3 regions of the Pseudoalteromonas sp. CuT4-3 genome follow, and region 2 is predicted to be linked to each of the others. Evidence: predicted binding sites of a transcription regulator. Region 2 holds the regulator's gene; each other region holds the start of a gene.

Region 1 (2,274 bases), 400 kb from region 2:
AGAATTGCCAATGCCCGAATTCAATATTCAGGTAAAGGACAAACACAAGAAGCGCAAAGCCCAGGGTGGTTAACACGTTTCTTTAGTAGCTCGTTATTTCCGTTTTAGAGGATAGTAGTATGAATAGCATTAAAGCGTTTATTTTGATCATACTGCTAGGCTGGCAATTTTCTGCCAGCGCCGAGCGTATAAAAGATGTCTCTATGGTTGAAGGTGTACGTGCTAACCAATTGGTTGGCTATGGTTTAGTGGTGGGGCTACCTGGTACTGGAGAGCAAAACTCTTACACGCAACAAAGTTTTAGAGGCATGCTAAACAGTTTTGGTATTACACTGCCTTCAACACAAAGCCCTAAAATTAAAAACGTAGCAGCAGTGGCAGTCCATGCTGAGCTTCCGCCGTTTAGAAAGCCGGGTCAAACAATTGATATTACGGTATCTTCTATTGGCAGTGCAGGCAGTTTACGTGGCGGCACCTTGCTCCAAACTTTCTTAAAAGGGGTGGATGGAAACGTATACGCCATAGCACAAGGTAGCCTAATTGTGGGTGGTTTAGGAGCACAAGGGCTTGATGGCAGCAAAGTGGTCATTAACACCCCGACAGTTGGCCGCGTACCTAACGGAGCCACTGTTGAGCGCGAAGTTAAAAGCCCTTTTATGCAAGGCGACTACATTACTTTTAACTTAAACCGCCCAGACTTTACAACGGCAAAACGTTTAGAAGCAACAATTAACAATTTGGTAGGCCCTAATAGTGCACAAGCTATTGACGCTGCCTCAGTACGCGTTATTGCGCCACGTGATGCATCGCAACGAGTGTCTTATTTATCAACGCTTGAAAACCTAGAGTTTAAGCCTGCTGATACCTCAGCCAAGATTATTGTTAATTCACGTACGGGAACGATTGTCATTGGCAAAAATGTGAAGCTACAGCCTGCGGCAATAACCCATGGCGGCCTAACAGTCACAATTGCTGAACAGCAAAATGTAACGCAGCCTAATCCGTTAGCAGAAGGCGAAACTGTTGTTACACAGCAAAGTATTATTGACGTTAATCAAGATGATTCTCGTGCGTTTGTTTTTAACCCCGGCGTTAGCTTAGATGACTTAGTGCGTGCTATAAATGAAGTAGGCGCAGCACCTGGAGACCTAATGGCTATTTTAGAAGCGCTTAAAGAAGCGGGTGCAATTAACGGACAGCTTGTTGTTATTTAATTATTTTTAAGAATGTTTACCCTTCCACATAATGCTTAAGTACTCAAAAGGTACTTAAGCTTTTTACTGTTTACCTTTCTTTGGCTCAATTTTTGCATTTCTTAAAGCATTATTCATTTTTGTGTCAAAAAGCTGATGGAAACAAATCACCTCGATAAGCAAAACTTTTTTGATTTAAGTAATCTTAATACTTTACGTCAAGACGCTTTAAACAGCGGTGATGCATCTACTGATGCGTCTAAAGCGGCGCTAAAAAAAGCAGCGGCACAATTTGAAGCTATTTTTACACAAATGCTTCTAAAAGGGATGCGTAAAGCCAACGAAGCATTTGAAGATGAAGACAGCCCGTTTAACTCAAGCGGTGTAAAGTTTTTTGAAGAAATGCACGATCAGCAGCTCTCTTCTGAGCTTTCATCAAATGGGTCTTTGGGTTTGGCTGATTTAATTGTTCAGCAGCTCTCACCAGAGGCTGAGAACTTTATGCCTGGCTCCGTATTAAGAACTACTAACGACTTTATCAGTGATAAACGCGCAGGCTCTGAACTACCGCACGAAAAGGTACACAGTGAAAAGCAAGCAAATAAAGATGACTCAGTAGTCAGCAGCGCGGCAACACAAACTAAAACCACAACACAGCCTACACAACAGTCGTCATTTAATAATGCTGAAGAGTTTGTTAGTGCAGTGTGGGAGCATGCTAAAACAGCGGCCGAAAAAATTGGTTTAAACCCTGCAGTAATGGTGGCCCAAGCGGCACTTGAGACGGGTTGGGGTAAGCATATTATTAATAAAAGCGACGGGAATAGCTCAAATAACCTGTTCAATATTAAATCAGATAAAAGCTGGGAAGGCGATAAAGCAAGTAAAGTAACGCTTGAATTTGAGCAAGGTACCCCTGTTAAAAAGCAAGCAAGTTTTAGAGCTTACGAATCTATAAAAGAAAGCGTGAACGACTTTGTCGATTTTTTAACGCAAAACCCACGCTACGAAGAAGCATTACAAAAAACAGCACAGCCAAACGAATTTTTAGATTCGCTACAAAAAGCAGGCTATGCAACCG
Region 2 (2,274 bases):
TGTGGTAAGTAGGGGAGCTTTTCATGAGCAAGCTCACTGATAAACTCTAAAATTCTTTTTTTACTACTAAAAAGGACCGCAGCTTTGCTGCAGTCCTGGCATACTAATGTACTTAATTTCATAATATTAGTGTCTAGCAAGCTTCTCTTTATGTTTTATGACTTGACGATCGAGCTTGTCAATCAACGAGTCTATAGCGGCATACATATCTTGGTGCTCTGTTGAGGCAAATAAATCTGCGCCACTTACATGAATAGTCGCTTCTGCTTTTTGGTTGAGTTTTTCTACATCGAGAATGACATGCACATTGCTAATATGATCTGAGTGCCTTTCTAGCTTTGCAAATTTATTATTTACATAGTCTCTAAGTGAATCAGTTACTTCTACGTGACGACCAGTTAGGTTTAGTTGCATAAGCATTTCCTCTTTGTTTTTTACGTCTTATATCAAACTCTTTCTCTGATTTGACGGTGGAATAGCTAGCGATTCACGGTATTTTGCTATTGTGCGTCTAGCTACTTTAATTCCTTGCTCTGCCAATATATCCGCAATTTTACTATCACTCAATGGTTTAGCTGAGTTTTCCGCGGCAATTAGCTTTTTAATTAGGGCACGTATTGCGGTTGATGAACACTCGCCGCCGTTTTCAGTGCTTACGTGGCTTGAGAAAAAATACTTAAGCTCAAAAATACCACGTGGCGTATGCATATATTTTTGCGTAGTAACACGCGAAATTGTCGATTCATGCATTTCTACCATTTCAGCAACATCGTTTAAAACCATTGGCTTCATGGCTTCTGGGCCATGTTCAAAAAATGCCTGTTGCTGTTTTACAATACAGTTTGTTACTTTGAGCAGCGTGTCGTTTCTGCTTTCAAGGCTTTTTATAAACCATTTAGCTTCTTGTAAGTGAGAACGAATAAATTGGCTATCACCACTTGATTTAACGGTACGTGACATAGCCGCGTACTGACTATTTACGCGTATTTTTGGCATGCTATCTGGGTTTAGCTCTACCACCCAGCGGCCTTTTATTTTTTTAACCGACACATCTGGTATTACATACTCCGACTCTTCCCTTACTATTGTATCTGCAGGTTTTGGGTTGAGGGTATGTATTAGGGTCATGACCTCTTTAAGCTCGTCTTCTTTAAGCTTAGTCTTTTTCATTAATGTACGATAGTCGCGTGCCGCTAATAGATCAATGTGATCGGTTAAGATCATTTTAGTTTGTTCTATAAAAGGGGTGTCTTTATCAAACTGGTTTAGCTGAATGCACAAGCACTCTTGTAAACTGCGCGCGGCTATACCTACAGGGTCAAATAACTGAATACGCTTTAAAACGGCTTCTATTTCATCAAGTTCAACTTCAACTTCGTCATCGTTTTCTTGGTTAAAGCTCTCTAAAATCTCTTCACAACTTAGCGTTAAAATACCCGAGTCATCTACAGCTTCTACAATGGCAATAGCAATGGCTTCATCAGTTGGGCTAAAAGGAGTAAGCTGAAGCTGCCACATTAAATACTCATGTAGCGTTTCAGTAGAGGCACCTTGATAAATAGACTCATCTTCCGGCATTGGGCCTGAGGATGCCGCAGGGGCTGCGCTCATGTACTCATCCCAAGTTACATCCATTGCCATATCATCGCTAACGGTGTCTTTATTTAAAGCTTCGCCACTGTCTTGCTCGTACTCGCTGGTTGTATCGTCAGCCGATGCGCTTACGGTTACATCATCCGTATCTGCTTTTTGTTCATTTTTTCCAGCCGACTCTTCCGTGTAATCTTGCTCTTCTACTTCTAATAGCGGGTTGCTATCAAGTGCTTCTTGTATTTCTTGCTGGAGATCCAATGTACTGAGCTGCAGCAAGCGAATCGCTTGTTGCAATTGTGGAGTCATTGTAAGTTGCTGGCCCATGCGCAGCTGTAATGATTGCCTCATGTATCTCTAACAATCCTTTTATGTTGTTATAATTAATATTAGCAGATGCTTGTAGGTATGGCTTAAATGTTACAGCCTAAATTGCTCGCCTAAATAAACATCGCGTACAGTTTTGTCATTTAATACGTGTTCTGGGGTGCCAGATGCAATTAGCTCCCCATGAGAAACAATGTAGGCTTTTTCACAAACATCAAGGGTTTCTCTTACATTGTGATCGGTAATTAATACGCCAATGCCACGGTTTTTAAGATGTTCTATTATTTTCTTTATATCTAACACTGAAATCGGATCAACACCAGCAAAAGGCTCATCCAATAAAATAAATTTAGGGTT
Region 3 (2,274 bases), 160 kb from region 2:
CCACTGAGCGACTAAAGCGGGTTGCAGTATAAAAAGTTTTTTAAGGCTTGTCACTAGCAAAAACCTTTATTTTAACAATCAGTAAGCTGACTGCTTAAATAGTAATCTTTTTGCATGCGAATAGGCAGGAAATAACAGAAAAATAAACGCTGAAGTATGTAAGCCGCTTTTTTACAATTTTAATAATTATAAAAAAGTGGCCGGCTCACATTGAACACACCACACATTATTTTTTAGCAATAATGTAGATAGCGTGAATTAAACCAGGGAAGTAACCTAGTAAAGTTAGTAAAATATTTAGCCAAAAATGCATACCTAAACCAACTTGTAAAAATACACCCAGTGGCGGTAATAAAATCGACAGTATTATACGAATGATATCCATGATGTAGCTCCTTTAAAAATGACAAGCAAAAAGCCCAGCTAAGCTGGGCTTTTTAGTATAGTGTATTATTCAGCAACAATAGTTAGTTCATCTACTACGTCACGAACATCTTCAGCATTTTTAGCGATTTTTACTGCTAACTGCTTTTCAGCTTCTGTTTCAACAGAACCTTTAAGTTTTACTATACCGTTGTCGGTATCAACGTCGATATCTGTACCGTCAACTTCTGAGTCAAATAAGAAACGTGTAGTAATTACTGTGGTGATTTTAGCGTCAGTTAAGTCGTTATCGTCATCATCCATAGTGTCACGGTCTTTGTCGTCCATATCCATGTTTTTCACAACAGTTAGGTTGTTTTCTACATCAGATACGCCATCTAGGCTAATTACAAGTTCTTCAGCTAGCTCTTTATCAAGGTCGCTGTTTACTTTACCTGTAAGTACTACCTTGCCATTTTTTACATCAGTGTTAATGTCAAAGTTGTTTAGATTAGTGTTCATAAGAAGCACTGTTTCTGCCTTACCATCAATCCAAGCATCTTTACTTTCATTTTCCCAAGTGCCCGCTTGAGCACCCATAGCTGTAGTACCTAGAACTAAAGCCGCAATCATAGATTTGTTGAATGTTTTCATAATCTTTCTCCTTTTGATTAAAGACACTTTTATGTATGCGAGCTTTAGGCCAACTTTATTAACACTTTAAATTCAAGGAGTTAGCAATTTTATTAGGTATAAATAAAAACACCTCCGAGTAAACATTTACAGGCTATTAGGTAAAACTTTCTTAAGTGGTGAAAATAACGATTATATTGCTATTTTGGTTAATCTATCGTTAATATAATAAATTAAGCGGAGTTATTAAAATAATAAGCCATTGATATATAGATAGTTAAGTTTTGGTACACCACTTGCTATGTACAGTGGTAACTCATATAAAAAGGATTATTCCCATGTCTGTAAAAATTGAAGACCGCCCAATAGAGCAAGTTCGCGAACAAGTGATAGACCAACTTATTTATAACTACAGCCATGGCGTTATTTCAGCTGAAGCCTTTGAAAGGCGCTTAGACAGTGCAATGGAAGCAACCGAAAATACTGCGTTACTTAATTTAGTTGAGGATTTAACCCTTACTACAGATACCCAGTACAGTGCTCAAAAGCAAACGCAATTTGCCCCTAACTACAGCGCCCAACAAGCGGATGAAGAAAACTTAACACTGCGAAGCATTTTAGGCTCAAGCGAGCGTAGCGGCCAATGGGTGGTGCCTAAAGATATTTACATTCAAAACTATATGGGGTCGATTGTTTTAGATTTTACTGATGCTATTTTTGCCCACCAACATGTTACCGTGCATGTAAATTGTATTTTTGGCAGCGAAGAAATTTACGTACCAGAGCACGTTAATGTAGTTTCTAAAATGTTTTGTATATTAGGTAGTTTTGAAAACAAAACGGTGTCGCTTAATAAGCGCCAAGGCCCCACAATTAACCTAGAAGGTAAAACAGTTTTAGGTTCGGTGGAGGTAAAAGTTAAACGCACCATTAAAGAAAAATTTGTGAGTTTTGCTAATGATTTAAAGGCCCAGCTTGGGGTGAGTAATAAATAATACGGGTAAAAACAAATGGGTAGAAAAGCCATATTATGCGCTTTTCTACACCGTTATTTATGCCTATTTTATAAGTCGTTATTACGCTCGCTAGGAATGTCACTCATATACTGCACAAACTCAACCTCGAACCCTGCTGGGTCTAAGTAATATACGTTTTTTCTAAATGGGTTTTCTGCGCCCTCTTTATCAATGCTAAATCCGGCGTGTTTTAAGCGCTGTATAACAGCGTCTAGGTTGTTTGTAACGTAGGCAAAATGAGCCAGCCCGACTTGATGCCCTG

The links. The regulator sigma-54, encoded in region 2, starts transcription at its own class of promoters, with help from an activator protein. The targets are predictions, from matches to a motif close to GTTGGCACGNNNNTNGNNT.
Region 1: the regulator sigma-54 is predicted to act here: its motif matches at 1,294-1,312, upstream of flgJ (flagellar assembly peptidoglycan hydrolase FlgJ).
Region 3: the regulator sigma-54 is predicted to act here: its motif matches at 1,280-1,298, upstream of VOI46_RS14830 (LiaF domain-containing protein).

Annotation. Positions count from the first base shown of each region.
Region 1 covers NZ_CP142030.1:2,630,264-2,632,537, reverse strand. Annotated here, with positions in the region: gene flgH (flagellar basal body L-ring protein FlgH) at 1-108, shown strand, start outside; gene VOI46_RS12110 (flagellar basal body P-ring protein FlgI) at 120-1,214, shown strand; gene flgJ (flagellar assembly peptidoglycan hydrolase FlgJ) at 1,350-2,274, shown strand, end outside.
Region 2 covers NZ_CP142030.1:3,033,047-3,035,320, reverse strand. Annotated here, with positions in the region: gene VOI46_RS14040 (PTS sugar transporter subunit IIA) at 1-122, opposite strand, end outside; gene hpf (ribosome hibernation promoting factor) at 127-414, opposite strand; gene VOI46_RS14030 (RNA polymerase factor sigma-54) at 442-1,941, opposite strand; gene lptB (LPS export ABC transporter ATP-binding protein) at 2,011-2,274, opposite strand, start outside.
Region 3 covers NZ_CP142030.1:3,196,301-3,198,574, forward strand. Annotated here, with positions in the region: gene VOI46_RS14820 (YqaE/Pmp3 family membrane protein) at 227-385, opposite strand; gene VOI46_RS14825 (BON domain-containing protein) at 451-1,017, opposite strand; gene VOI46_RS14830 (LiaF domain-containing protein) at 1,335-1,991, shown strand; gene VOI46_RS14835 (VOC family protein) at 2,060-2,274, opposite strand, start outside.